DNA from 2 places in the Microbispora sp. CA-135349 genome. Region 2 is predicted to be linked to the other one. Evidence: riboswitches for the same ligand, from Rfam matches in the RefSeq annotation. Region 2 holds a riboswitch; the other holds the start of a gene.
What was found. Region 2 has a riboswitch for cyclic di-AMP ahead of ACQPZZ_RS30440 (coiled-coil domain-containing protein). Riboswitches for the same ligand answer to the same signal wherever they lie in the genome.

Region 1: it holds a riboswitch for cyclic di-AMP, as region 2 does, so the genes downstream of both, ACQPZZ_RS19580 (CHAP domain-containing protein) here and ACQPZZ_RS30440 (coiled-coil domain-containing protein) in region 2, are expected to answer to the same signal.

What each region holds. Positions count from the first base shown of each region.
Region 1 covers NZ_CP192001.1:4,199,572-4,206,766, forward strand. The annotation lists gene ACQPZZ_RS19575 (hypothetical protein) at 52-516, shown strand; gene ACQPZZ_RS19580 (CHAP domain-containing protein) at 712-1,392, opposite strand; cyclic di-AMP (ydaO/yuaA leader) riboswitch at 1,407-1,538, opposite strand; gene ACQPZZ_RS19585 (sensor histidine kinase) at 1,758-2,933, opposite strand; gene ACQPZZ_RS19590 (response regulator transcription factor) at 2,930-3,583, opposite strand; gene ACQPZZ_RS19595 (hypothetical protein) at 3,726-4,280, shown strand; gene ACQPZZ_RS19600 (efflux RND transporter periplasmic adaptor subunit) at 4,277-5,341, shown strand; gene ACQPZZ_RS19605 (ABC transporter ATP-binding protein) at 5,338-6,123, shown strand; gene ACQPZZ_RS19610 (ABC transporter permease) at 6,120-7,195, shown strand, end outside.
Region 2 covers NZ_CP192001.1:6,629,995-6,637,189, reverse strand. The annotation lists gene ACQPZZ_RS30450 (hypothetical protein) at 1-274, shown strand, start outside; gene ACQPZZ_RS30445 (hypothetical protein) at 570-1,181, opposite strand; gene ACQPZZ_RS30440 (coiled-coil domain-containing protein) at 1,636-2,547, opposite strand; cyclic di-AMP (ydaO/yuaA leader) riboswitch at 2,582-2,720, opposite strand; gene galT (galactose-1-phosphate uridylyltransferase) at 2,791-3,849, opposite strand; gene ACQPZZ_RS30430 (DeoR/GlpR family DNA-binding transcription regulator) at 3,959-4,798, opposite strand; gene ACQPZZ_RS30425 (50S ribosomal protein bL37) at 5,017-5,094, shown strand; gene ACQPZZ_RS30420 (TIGR03086 family metal-binding protein) at 5,103-5,669, opposite strand; gene ACQPZZ_RS30415 (ATP-binding SpoIIE family protein phosphatase) at 5,757-7,195, opposite strand, start outside.

The DNA.
Region 1 (7,195 bases), 2.4 Mb from region 2:
CGTCAGGCACTAGGGTGACCGCGATCGCCCGCGTCGGCAAAGGAGATGATCATGACCACCGACCCGACGATGACCCGGATCGGCCAGGGGGTGGAGTTGCATCACCACCAAGGTCAGCGTGAAGCCGCCCGCGACCTGTTCGCACAGATCTGGGACGACATCGGCGGTGAACAGGGCGACCCGCTGCATGTTTGCGTCCTCGCCCACTCAATGGCCGACGTGCAGGACGACGTGCACCAGGAGCTGATGTGGGATCTGCGTGCGCTTGCCGCCGCCGATCTCGTCACCGACGAGCGGGTGGCCCAGGCCGGGGTGCCACTTTCCGTGGCCGGCCTGTATCCGTCCTTGCACCTGAACCTGAGTGAGTGCTATCGCAAGCTGGGCGACTCAGGCCGCGCCCGTGAGCATCTCCAGCAGGCGCGGGCCTTGATCGGCGAGCTCGGCGACGACGAGTACGGGCAGCTCATCAGGGGCGGCCTGGAGCGGCTGGCCGCACAGCTGGGCGAGGCCACCTGACGCGCTCCGGGTCTGCCGGAGGCTCGATCCTCGCTCTGATCGGCCCGGCCGGACAGCCCCGTTCGAGAACCCGTCGCGGGTCGCGGCGTGCGAGTGCACAGCGATGGCCGGCGGCACTCCGGTCCCTCCCTTGAACGGCGAAGCGCGCCGGGATCACCGGCGCGCTTCGGGGTCCGGTGCCGGACCGCCGGGCCGTCAGGCGGAGGCGGTGGTGGAGGCGTCCGCGGGATACATCGGGTAGCCGTACCCGACCACCTGCGAGGTGGGGCGGGTGCGGGTCTCGACGGCGCCGCCGTCGCCCGTGTTGCCCTCGATGGTCTGGATGGTGCCGTCGCCGTTGTCCTTGACGACGAAGCCGACATGCACGATGTCGTCGATGTCCTTGCTGCCGTTCCAGTTGAAGAACACCACCGCGCCCGGCTTGGGCGTCTGACCCCAGCGGCCGTGGTCGGCGAACCAGCGGGCGTGCTCGACCGTGTAGGCGTCGGAGCCCATGACGGGCCCGATGCCGAGCTGGTCGCCGACCCAGGAGACGAACATGTCGCACCAGGCGGCGTTGAGGTAGCCCTTCAGGGTGCCTCCGTCGCGGGCGAGGGTCTCACGGGCGCGGGGCGAGGACATGTACCACTGCTGGAACTTGGTTCCGCCGCCGGCCGCGTTCTCGCTGATCCCGACCTGGCTCCTGGCCAGGGTCAGCACGTCCGCCGCGCTGATCTTGGGCAGCGTGGAGGCGATCTCGGCCATGGACTGCGAGGCCGCCGGGCCCTTGCCGGCGTGCGGGTTGTCGGCGTGCGCGGCCGGCGACGCGACCAGCACGGTGGCGGCGAGGGCCCCGCCCGCGAGGGCAGCGCGCATACAGGTGTTGAGGACGTGCATGGTGGGGCGAACTCCCTTACTTCCATGCCGCCTACCGGGTTAGCTGACGGGTTCGGGCTGGAAGTCGCCCTACGGCAGGCATGCCGATTCACCCCAGGAGAGGTGGGTCCCCGGCTCCGCGGACGCGGACTCGGCGGCCGGGCGGCAGGCCGGTATCGGCCGGCCGCGTCGGTCTGAGGAGGGCTTCTTGACCATTGAGATGAGCAAGTGCGCCCTGAGATGCCTAAAAGGTAATAGACCAGGTCAAACCGGTCAAGTTAGACCAAGTCAGATTTTACGGTGCTGAATGCGCCAAGCGGGCGGGGGTGGGTAGGGGCCGCGCCACGTGATCACCAGGGGCGCGCCGTGGCGCGCGCAACCCGTGATCACCCGGGCAGGCGCACGGTCACCGCCAGGCCGCCTTCCGGCCGGGCCAGCGCCTCCGCCGTGCCGCCGTGGGCCACGGCGATGGCCCGGACGATGGACAGGCCCAGCCCCGCCCCCCGGGCGGAGCGCACGCGGTCGCCGCCGAGCCGGCGGAACGGCTCGAACATGTCGTCCACCTCGTACGGCGGGACGAGGGGCCCGGTGTTCTCCACCGTCACGCTCACCCCGGCCTCGTCCTCCCGCAGCCGGACCCAGACCTCCCCGTCACGCACGTTGTACTTGATCGCGTTCTCCAGCAGGTTGAACAGGCAGCGCTCGAGGAAGAGCGGATCACCCTGCGCGACCGCCGGGCGCAGGTCCTCGTGGACGACCACCTTCCCGCGTCGCGGCTGCAGGTCGATCTGCTCCATCACCGTACGGACGACCTGCCGCAGGTCGACCGGCCTGCGGCAGGTCACCTCCTGCTCCGACTGCGCCAGCATGAGCAGGCCCTCGATCAGCCGCTCATACCTGGCGTTCGTGCCCAGCAGCGCGCGGGCCAGCGCCTTGAGGTCCTCCGACGCGGCCGGTTCCTCCAGCGACACCTCAAGGACCGTACGGTTGACCGCCAGCGGGGTGCGCAGCTCGTGGGAGGCGTTGGCGATGAACCGGCGCTGGGCGTCGAACACCCGGTGCAGCCGGTCGAGCATCGCGTCGAAGGTGTCGGCGAGCCGTTTGACCTCGTCCTGCGGGCCGCGCAGGGCGATCCGCTCGTGCAGCGTGCTCTCCGACAGCCGCTGCGCGGTCTCGGTCACGCGGTCGAGCGGGCGCAGCGCGCGGTCGGCCACCAGGTAGCCCAGCACCACCGCGACGGCCCCGACCAGGATCATGACGATCACCGTCGACCTGAGCACGTCGCTCAGCACGTCCGCCGCACCCTGCTCGACATTGGTCCGCACCCGCTGCGCGAGCAGGTCGCCGTCGGGTAGCCTGCCGCCGGGGACGGCAACGGGGGCGCCCGCGCCGGTCACCTTCGACGCCACCGCCACCACGAACCGCTGGTTGAGCGCCCGCGCGGTCAGCAGGTGAGTGAACCACAGCAGCACCGACCCCGCCAGGAGGAACAGCCCGCCGTACAGGAGGGTGAGCCGCATCCGCAGACCGAGCCCGCCCCACAAGGACAGGACGCGATTCACAGCCGGTACCCCCGGCCCGGCACGTTCTCGATCACCGGCGGCTCGCCCAGCTTGCGGCGCAGCGAGGTGATCGTGACGCGCAGCACGCCGGTACCGGCGCCGGCGTGCTCGTCCCACACCTTCGCGCGCAGCCGGGCCGGGGTGACCAGCCCGCCGCACGCGCTCATCAGCTCGTGCAGCACGTCGAACTCCTTACGTCCCAGCGCCACCTGACGCCCGTCCCGCACGACCGTGCGGCGGGCGGGGTCGAGCCGGATCCCGGCCCGCTCGATCGCCGGCGGCACCGCCCGGGGCGTGCGCCGGGCCAGCGCCCGGATCCGGGCCACCAGCTCGGCGAACGCGAACGGCTTGACCAGGTAGTCGTCGGCGCCCAGGGACAGGCCCCCGACCCGGTCCCGCACCCGCCCGGCCGCCGTCAGCATGAGGATGCGGCTCGCCCCGCCGGCGCCGACCAGCTCCCGGCACACCTCGTCTCCGTGCACCTCGGGCAGGTCGCGGTCGAGCACGACCACGTCGTAGTCGACGTAGGCGGCCAGCTCCAGCGCCTCCCGGCCGTCGCAGGCCACGTCCACCGCGATCGCGTGCAGCCGCAGCCCGCGGGCGACCGCGTGGGCCAGCTGTTCCTCGTCCTCGACCACGAGCACCCGCATTCCAACCTCCCGCTCGGCTCCGAGACTGGCGCAGGAGGTGTTAGCCGCGGATAAACGGATCTCGCTTATCCGCGTTTAGCACCGCCTCCGCTGAAGTTGGGCCCCGTCCCGGGCGAACGCCCCGGGAAAGAAGGAGCGACCCATGCGCTTACGACCGCTGCGCGCCCTGGGCCCGGCATTCGGGCTCGCGCTGGCACTGGCCGCCTGCGGCGCGGCCCCCGCGGACGACGGGATCGCCAGTGCGGGCGGCGCCACCCCCGGCACCACCACCGGCGTCACCCCCGGCACCGCGACGGGCGCGACGACGAAGCCCTCGCCGGGCACCGTCGACCGGCAGGAGGCCCAGCTCAAGTTCGCCCAGTGCATGCGCGAGCACGGCGTGGACATGCCCGACCCCGGCCCCGACGGCCGCGTCCGCATCATGGGCAAAAAGGGCGAGGAGGCCGTGATGCGCAAGGCCATGCAGGCCTGCGAGCACTTCATGAAGGACGCGGTCGGCGACAAGCTCGGCGGCGACGACCCCCAGGTACGCGACCGCATGGTCAAGTTCGCCCAGTGCATGCGTGAGCACGGCATCGACATCCCCGACCCGGCGCCCGGACAAGGGATCCAGTTCAAGCTCAAGCCGGGCCAGGAGAAGGCGATGGAAGAGGCGCAGAAGGCCTGCGAGGAGCTCGCGCCGGGGAGCAGGCCGTGAGGAAGGGCCTGGTGATCGCGGGGGCCGGAGTCCTCGCCCTGGCCGCCGCGGGGACCGCCGTCGCCATGGCGGGCGGCGACGGCGCAGGCGCGGCCGAGCCGTCCGCGCCCCCGGTCCCCGCCACCGCGTCGATCACCCGCCAGGACCTGATCGACACCAAGACCGTGGAGGGGGCCCTGACCTACTCCGGCGAGCGTCAGGTGAGCACCGACGCCTCCGGCACGGTCACCTGGGCGCCCGCCGAGGGCGCGGTCGTCCGGCGCGGCCGCCCGCTGCTCAGGGTCGACCGCAGGCCGGTGGTCCTCATGTACGGCTCGCTGCCGATGTACCGCCCGCTGCGGCAGGGCGTCGACGACGGCCCGGACGTCGAGCAGCTCGAACGCAACCTCAAGGTCCTGGGCTACGGAGACGACCTGACCGTGGACGACCACTTCAGCTACGCCACCTATCTGGCCGTCAAGCAGTGGCAGGACGACGCCGGGCTGCCCGAGACCGGGCAGGTGGACGCCTCCCAGGTGGTCTTCCTTCCCGCCGCCGCCCGGGTGACCGCCGCCAAGGTCGACGTCGGCGACAGGACCACGCCCGGACGCCCGGCCCTCACCGTGTCGGGCGTACGACGGCTGGTGCACGTGGACCTGTCCACCGACGACCAGACGCTGGCCAGGAAGGGCGCCAAGGTCACCGTGGAACTGCCCGGCGGCGAGCGGGTCACCGGGAGGATCACCTCGGTCGGCACGGTGGCCGAGTCCGTCCCTTCCGAGCAGGGACAGGACGAGGGCAGCACCGTCGACGTCGACATCACCTTGGGCACGACCCCGAAGACCCGCCTCGACAAGGCCCCCGTCGAGGTGGAGCTGGTCAGCGAGCGGCGGGAGAACGTGCTGGCCGTGCCCGTGGAGGCGCTGCTGGCCCTGCGGGAGGGCGGCTTCGGCGTCGAGGTGGTCGAGGGCGCCTCCACCCGCGTGGTCCCGGTCGAGCTCGGCGCCTTCGGCAGCGGCATGGTCGAGATCACCGGCGCCGGGCTCGCCGAGGGCATGAAGGTCGGGGTGCCCGCCACATGAGCATCCCGCAGCCCGAGCAGCCGTACGTGGTGGAGCTGCGCGAGGTGACCAAGGTGTACGGCGGCGGCGTGCGGGCCCTGCGCGGAGTGGACCTGCTGGTCGAACGCGGCGAACTCGTCGCCATCGCCGGGCCGTCCGGCTCCGGCAAGTCGACCCTGCTGCACCTCGTCGGCACCCTGGACCGGCCCACCACGGGCACCGTACGGATCGCCGGGCACGATGTGGCCGGGCTTCGCGACCGCGAGCTGTCCGCGCTGCGCGCCCGCCACCTGGGCTTCGTCTTCCAGCAGTTCCACCTCGCGCCCGGGGTGAGCGCGCTGGACAACGTCGCCGACGGCCTGCTGTACACCGGCACGCCGCTGCGGGCGCGGCGGGAACGCGCCGCCGCCGCGCTGGAGAAGGTGGGCCTCGGCCACCGTCTGGGCCACCGCCCCAACCAGCTGTCCGGCGGCGAGCAGCAGCGGGTGGCGGTGGCCCGCGCCGTGGCGGGCGACCCGCCGCTGCTGCTGGCCGACGAGCCGACCGGCAACCTCGACTCCGCGGCCGGCGCCGAGGTGCTGGGGGTTCTGCGCGACCTGCACGCCGCCGGCACCACGATCGCGGTCATCACCCACGACCCCGAGATCGCCGAATGGTGCCCCCGGCAGGTGCGCGTACGCGACGGCCGCGTCGTCGCCGACGCCGGGCCGGGCGAAGGACGCCGCCCTCCCGGAGCCAATCCCAAAGCGGCGCCCGATCGCCGGACGGCGGAGGCGGGGGCGGCGAAGGGAGCACCACGATGACCCGTCAGCGGCTGACCCCCGCCAGGCTCGGGCCGTCCGACGTCCTGCGGACCGGCGCGGCCGGGCTGCGCACCCGCCCCGCGCGGGTGGTGCTGTCCGCGCTCGGCATCGCCATCGGTATCGCCACGATGATCGCGGTGCTGGGGATCTCGTCCTCCTCCCGTGAGCAGTTGCTGCGCCAGCTCGACCGGCTCGGCACCAACCTGCTCACCGTCTCGCCGGGGCAGACGCTGTTCGGCGGGGAGGCCAAGCTGCCCACGGAGGCGCTCGGCATGGTCCGGCGCATCGGGCCGGTCCGCACGGCCTCGGCCACCGGATCGGTCGACACCACGATCCGGCGCACCGACCGCATCCCCAAGGCCGTGACCGGCGGCATCGCCGTCCAGGCCGCCACCGCGGGCCTGCTCACCACCCTGGAGGGCCGGGTCGTCACGGGCGCCTGGCTGAACGCCGCCACCGAGGCGCGGCCCGCCGTCGTGCTGGGTGCCAAGGCGGCGGAACGGCTCGGCATCACCAGAACCGGCGCGCAGGTCTGGATGGGCGAGCGGTGGTTCACGGTCGTCGGCGTCCTCGGTCCGATGCCGCTCGCCCCGGAGATCGAGCGTTCGGCACTCGTCGGGTTCCCGGCCGCGGAGAAGTACCTGGGCTTCGACGGCCACCCGACGACCATCTACGAACGGTCGGCCGAGGAGTCGGTGGAGGCCGTACGTGCCGTGCTGCCGCGCACGGTCAACCCGGAGAACCCCGAGGAGGTCACGGTCAGCAGGCCCTCGGACGCGCTGACGGCCCGGGCGGCGGCCGCGAGCGCGTTCACCAACCTGCTGCTCGGCCTCGGCGCGGTCGCGCTGCTGGTCGGCGGGGTCGGCGTGGCCAACACGATGGTGATCTCGGTGCTGGAACGGCGCAGGGAGATCGGCCTGCGCCGCTCGCTGGGCGCCACCCGGGGACAGGTCCGTCTGCAGTTCCTCGCGGAGTCGCTGCTGCTGTCGGCGCTCGGCGGGATCGCGGGGGCGGCGCTGGGTGGCCTGGCCACCGTCGGCTACGCGCTGTCGCGCGACTGGCCGCCGGTGGT
Region 2 (7,195 bases):
GCCGGCGGTGGACGGTCACAGCTACAACATCGGCGGTTCGTTGGCGTACACGTACGAGGTCTGCCTCGACATCCCGGACACCTCGACATTCACGATCGAGGTGCGGATCTGGAATAACGGAACGCAGAGCGTGTTCGTGGACGACCGGCCCGGGGACAAGGTCTTCCGCTACTCGATCGGCGCCAACAGCTTCTGGCAGGTCTACGGCACGATGACCGGGCCCGGCAGCACCTACATCTACTACACCTGGAACGAGAAGCAGCTCCCGGCCTGACCCGGAACGGGCCGGCCGCCTCGCTCGGCGAGGGGGCCGGCCCAGAAGCGGCTGAGAAGTCCGGCAGAGGCCTGGAACCGGCGGTTCGGTACATCGAGATCTGATCCGTCCCCCTGAAGCTTCCGCGCCTGCCGGCGCATCACCCGTGCGATCGGGAGCCGGACACCATGGGGGCAACTCCGCGGCCTGCTCGGGCGTGTGCTGGTGGGTGCCGGTGTGAAGGGCTGTGAGGTCCTGTTGCTGTGCTTCGCTGCCGTGCCTCACGTGCCGGAAGCTCGGCGGAGGCGATGCAGGGTCAGGACAACACAACTCTGGCGTCCGGCGGCAGGCCGAAAGTTCTGCGCGCCTCAGGGTAGATGCTGTTTTCCATGTCCCACCCGGCGCCGGCCAGCTCTATTGCCCGGGGTGCGCCCTCCGGGGAAAACAGAGCGCGCGTCGAAGACGCGTACTCGGCGCCGTCCGCCGGCTCATCGACGTGCCGCACGGCGAAGCGTCCGTTCACCGACTCCATCGTCAACAGCAGCGGCACGCAATAGCCGGTGCCGCTGACGAGCTTGTCACCTGAGCGGGCCAACTCCTCGCACCGGGCCACAAGTCCGACCAGAAGGCGAGCATCTTTCCGGCGAACCTCGATGAGGTCCTCCTCGCAGAACATACGGGGATGCAAGACCGACTGGGCAGCGGCCAGATAGTTGCCTTCGTTGCGGACGGGGTCTGTCTCCAGAAAGTGGTCAGCCGTTGCCGTGAGCGCCGTACGCGTCGAAGAATCGACCGAGATGACCTGTTCTGAGGCGGTGCCCGGCAAATCCGGCCCGGACAGCCGCGGGATCAACACGACGCCTCCGGCGACCGCGACAACCAGTACGACGATCGCCCACGCAAGCGGTCGTCTGCTCAGGCGCGTCACGGGCCTCTCTCACGATCATCAAGCTGAAACACCGGAATCGTAGCTCCTTGACGGTTCTGTCCGCCTATATCACCCATAATGATCCCTGCTCTCGTTCGTTGTCGTCGCGTGCCGGCGTTTCCCACCGTCATGTGCCTCCAAAGTGTCCCGGCCCGCACATACAATCCGGACGTGTCGGACTCCCGCATTCGCCGCCGCGCTTTGATGCGTCTCGCTCTGTGGTGGGCTGCTGGTTACGTCGCTACAGCGGGAGCGCACCTCTTCGCCGACAAGGCGTCCCTCGCGGACTCCTTACTGACGAGCACGGGTACGTTGATCTTCGTCGTTCCATTCGGCATCGTCATATGGTGGCCCGAATTACGCGGCCGAGAGCCTGATGAAAAAGGCCGTTCCTCCGGCGGAGACGCTGGAGATCACACGTCGTAGGTCTGATCCGCCCTGCTGGCCTGCGGGCTCAGTACATCGAGATGTGGACGTGGTCGTAATGGTTGGCGGTGATGCCGCCGCGGTCGGACATGGTCCGCCAGCCCGGATGGCCGAGGTTGTAGATGCGCTGCTGCCAGATCACGTACATGACGCCGAGTTTCGGTCCGTTCTTGATGGCCCAGGCGGCGAGGCTGTCGCCGAGCGCCTTCATCTCGGGGGAGGGCATGGCGCCGCCCGAGCTCATCATGAAGTCGCAGGCGCGCCCCAGGGGATGCTCGCCGCTGTCCTCGGCGCGGTAGCAGCCGACCGGGAACCGCAGATCGAAGTACTTGCCGACCTCGGCCCGCATGAGCCGCATCCGGGGCGTGATGTTGTCGGAGCCGCCGGGCAGTTCCGGCGCCCACGAACCACCCGACCGCTTGCCCGGGGCGACGGGGATCAGGGCGTCGAGCTTGTCCTTGATCTCGTCGATGAGATCCTCGGCGTCCTCGCGCTGTCCGGCGACCTCGGCGGCCTGCGACTTGAGCTGTTCGGTCAGCGTCTCGGCGGCCTCGGCGGCCCGTTGCCGTTCGGCGCGCACCTGGTCGAAGCGCGTGAGCCTGGCGGCCTGCTCCTCCTTGAGCTGGTAGTTCAGCGCGGCGGTGTTCATGTCGGGCAGCACCATCGCGCTCTCGGCCTGGTAGCGCAGCCCCGCCATCTGCCGCACGGCGTCCCTGGCGGCGCTGTAGTCGGCCTCCGCCTTGGCCAGCCGGCCGCGCGCCGCCTTCTCCTCGACGCGGGCCTTGGCGAGTGCGACACGTTTGGCGTTGTAGTCGCCGATCAGCCGGTCGACCTTCTTCCGCAGGTCCGACAGTTCTTTCTTGAGCTGCTTCTCCGTCGGTCTGGGATCGGCGGCGCCCGGAACGGCCGCGCCGAACACGAAGACGGCGGCGCTGAGCACGCCGGCAGCCAGGGGGAACGCGCGGGGCAGAGCCCACTCCTCTCCATCCGCCGACCGGGTTAGCTGACGGGTTCGGGCTGGAGGAGCCCGGGCAGGCGACTGCCTTGACCCCAGGTGCGTGGTTGGGTCCCCGGTTCCCGGGCGGGGCGCCCGGGATTAGGCCTACCGGCTGTGACAACCGGTGCCAGGGATACTAGTGGTAAAGAAACAGCGCTTGCCACCCAAGTCGCAACCATCCGGAGATCAAGCCGTTACCACCTCGCGGAGCATCCGGGCGGCCTCCTCCGGGAGCACGTCGTTGACGAAGGCGCCCATGGCGCTCTCCGACCCGGCGAGATACTTCAGCTTGTTCGGCGCGCGCCGGATCGTGAAGAGCTGGAGGTGGAGGTAGGCCATGTCGCGCCGGAAGACGACCGGCGCCTGATGCCAGGCCGCGACGTACGGCATGACGACGCCGAACAGCCCGTCCAGGCGGCGCAGCACCTCGATGTAGAGCGGAGCGAAGGCCGACCGTTCCTCCGGCGACAGGGCGGGGATGTCGGGCACCTGACGGTGCGGGTAGAGGTGCACCTCGAACGGGTAGCGCGCGGCGGCAGGGACGAAGGCGGTCCAGTGCTCGTTGGCGGCCACCACCCGCGGTCCTCTCCGCTCCGCGGCCAGAACGTCCGCGAACAGGTTGCCGCCCTGGTGGCGGGCGGCGGCGTCCAGCATCTGGCGCGTGCGCGGCGTGACGTACGGATAGGCGTAGATCTGGCCGTGGGGGTGCGGCAGCGTGATGCCGATCTCGGCGCCGCGGTTCTCGAAGCAGAAGACCTGCTCCACGCCGGGCAGCGAGGACAGCTCGGCCGTGCGGTCGGCCCACGCCTCGACGACCAGCTCGGCCTGCTCGTCGCTCAGGGAGCTGAACGACGCGTCGTGGTCGGAGGTGAAGCAGACCACCTCACAACGCCCGATCCCCGGCCGCACCTCGCTGAGGCCGCCCACCTGCTCGTACGCGCCCGTGTTCAAGCTGAACGACGGGAAACGGTTCTCGAACACCGCCACCTCGTACGGCGAGGGGATCTCCGAGCCGGGATGGCCCGGGCAGAGCGGGCATTCGTCGGCGGACGGCAGATGGGTGCGGGTCTGGCGGTGGCGGGCGACGGCCACCCACTCGTCCATCAGCGGGTCGTAGCGCAGTTCGGAGGCGAGCGGACGCGGCGGCAGGTCCCGGGGGTCGGCGGCGCTGTGATCGGCGTCGTCACGCCGGTCGAAGTAGATCAGCTCACGGCCGTCGGCGAGATGGGTGATGGTGCGCTTCAAGAGCGGTCTCCAGCTTCACGGTGCGGTGTCGGTGTCCCGGTGGTGTCGGTGTCGCAACCTGCTGCCGGGCGTCCGGTGAGCGTGTCCGGTGTCGTGGTTCGGCCCGGTGTCACAGTGCGGTCTCCAGCTCGGTTCCCCCGGTCTCACCGGTCTCACCGGTCTCCCCGATTTCGCCGGACGGATCGGCGAGGAGGAGCTCGCCGGCGTTCTCCGACAACGCGGTGCGTGCCTCCTCGGGCAGGCTCACGTCGCTCACGACCACGTTGGCCTCGCCGAGAGCGGCGATCGTGCTGATACCGATCGTTCCCCACTTGGTGTGGTCGGCCAGGACCACGAGCTGCTGGGCGGCCGCGACCAGGGCGCGGTCGGTCTCCGCCTCCAGCAGGTTGGGCGTGGTGAAGCCGGCCCGGACGCTCATCCCGTGCACTCCGAGCATGAGCGTGTCGACGTTCAGGGAACGGACCGCCGCCACGGCCACCGGGCCGACCAGGGCGTCGGACGGGGTACGGACGCCTCCCACGAGCACCACGGTCTGGTCGGGCCGACCGGCGCGGTGGAAGACGTCGGCCACCTGGACGGAGTTGGTGATAACGGTCAGTTCGGGCACGTCCACCAGGTGGTGGGCCAGTGTCCAGGTGGTGGTCCCGGCCGACAGGGCGACGGAGCTGCCCGGCCGCACGAGCATGGCGGCCCTGCGGGCGATGGCCTCCTTCTCGGCCTGCTGCCGGACCGACTTGACCGCGAAACCCGGCTCCTCCGTCGAGCCGGTGCCGGTGGCGGTCGCCCCGCCGTGCACCTTGACGATCAGGCCGCGCTCCGCGAGGACCTCCAGGTCGCGGCGGATCGTCATGTCCGAGACCCCGAGGTCGCGTACGAGCTGCGCGACGCGCACCCCGCCGGTTCTGCGCACCCTCTCCAGGATCGCCTGCTGCCGTTGCTGGGCCAGCATCCACCACTCCTGTCAACAGATTCAAACAAATTATGCCCCAGGCGCGTTGGGGCATGTTGAGTTGGGGTCCCGGTAGCCAGTGGGGCCGTTCCTCGGCCTCGCGATGCATCCGTCCGGCCGAGAGCTCGCGCGGCAAATGATCACGAGCGCATCCCTTGCCGCTCGCGGCGCGGGGGAGGACAGTGAGCGAAAGCCGTACTCGACGGAAGGCGGTCGTCATGGGCAGACGCGCACGCAAGTCGAAGGCACGCAAGAAGAAGAAGGCCAACCACGGCAGGCGGCCCACGGGACGGTAGACCCGTTCCTAGGGGTTCCTCCCCCAGGCGGCGAGCAGTTGAGTCTGCTGATCGGCGCCGGCCGGAACGCCTCGTTCGTCCCCGATAACCCCTGCCTCGCGGTAGTCCTCCCGCGCCTTCTCGAACCATTCGGAGCAGGAGGCGACCAGTTCGGGGTCGAGCTGTTCCGGTCCGCCGATGGCACGCGCCAGGTCCCAGGTGTGGATCAGCGCGTCGGCGAACAGTTCGGTGATGTACTCCTCGCCCGGCACGTCGCCGAAGGACAGGTGGGCGACGCTGGTCAGGGCGCCGTCGGCGTACACCGCCTGGACGGCGCCCTGCGCGGACGCCTCGAACGCCTTGAGTGGGTCCTCGCCGAGCACGTCACCCTCGAAGGCGTCCCCCACCTCGGCGACCGTACGGCCGGACAGCAGTTCGGGGGCCCACAGGTTTTCGGCCACGACGTGGTTGACGAGCCCCCGGACGTCCCAGTCGACACAGGGGGTCGGCAGCTCCCACTGTCCGCGGCGGACGAGATGGAGGCGGTCCCCGAAACCGTCCAGCGCCCTGCGGTACGCGTCACGGATGTCGATCATGTCCCCTCCTCGCCACGAACTCCCCACTCGAACGTAACTCTTCTCAACGATCAGTCATACACGCTCGCATGGGAGGAAACACCCGGGTCAAGGGAGGTGCTGCTCGACCCAGACGATCTTCCCGTACGAGGTGGGCCGGGTGCCCCAGCGGTAGGCGAAGCGTTTGATCAGCTGGAGACCGCGGCCGGTGTCCTCGTCGGGGGTGGCGGTGCGCGGGGTGGGGGTGGCGGGGGAGCCGTCGGCCACCTCGACCACCAGCGTGTGGCCGCGCAGCAGCCGCATCTCGATCGGCGGCCAGCCGTGCTTGAGCGCGTTGGTGACGAGTTCGCTCACGATGAGCTGCGTGCTGTCCACGAGACCGTCCAGGCCCCACCTGTGGAGGGTGCCGCGGACGAATCGCCGCGCGTGCGAGACGAACCGCGGATCGGCCGGCAGCGGGCAGGTCGCGACCTCGTCCGGATCGAGGTCGCGCACCCGGGCGAGCAGCAGGGCGATGTCGTCACGCTCGTGGCTCGACCGCTGGCTGCTGATGATCACATCGCACTTGTCCTCCATGTCCTCCACCGGACCGGCGAGCAGGCGGCGCAACCCCATGATCCCCGCGTCCAGGTCCCGCTCGCGGCTCTCCACGAGGCCGTCGGTGTAGAGGGCGAGCAGGGTCCCGGTCGGCAGGACCAGCTCACGGGACTCCAGCGGGTCGCTGCCGATGCCGAGCGGCAGTCCGGCGGGCAGCTCGATGATCTCCGTGGACCGGTCGGGGTGCAGCAGGACCGGCGGCACGTGCCCCGCCCGGGCGAGCGAGCAGCTGCGCGTGACCGGGTCGTAGACGGCGTAGATGCAGGTCGCGATCTGGCTCGGGTCGAGGTCCTGGCTCATCAGGTTGAGCCGGAACAGCACCTCGTCGGGCGGCAGGTCGAGGCTCGCCAGCGTACGCGCGGCCGTGCGAAGCTGGCCCATGGTCGCCGCCGCCCTGGTCCCGTGCCCCATGACGTCGCCCACCACCAGCGCCGTACGGCAGCCGGGCAGGGCGATCACGTCGTACCAGTCGCCCCCGACGCCCATGAGGTCGCTCGCCGGCAGATAGCGCGAGGCGATGTCCATGCCGAGGGGCTGCGGCAGTTCGACGGGCAGCAGGCTGCTCTGCAGGGTCAGCGCGGTCCTGCGCTCCCTGGTGTAGAGCCGCGCGTTGTCGATGCACAGGGCGGTGCGGGCGGCCAGGTCCTCGGCGACCACCACGTCCTGCTCCTCGAACGGCAGGCTGTCGGGGCGCCTGACGAAGACCACGCAGCCGAGCACCCGTCCCCGCGCCCGCAGGGGCACCGCGAGGAACGAGGAGTCGGTCAGGAGCGAGGCGACCGCCTCCTCCCGGTCCAGGCTGGCGCCGATCATCCGGGCGCTCTCCTTGTCCAGCTCCGGATACATCAGCGGCTTCCCGCCCGCCATGCACTGGGCCTGCGGAAGGATCGCCGGGTAGACCGTCGTCTCGTCGACGGGGAACGCCTTCACCCACGCGTCCGGGTCGGCGC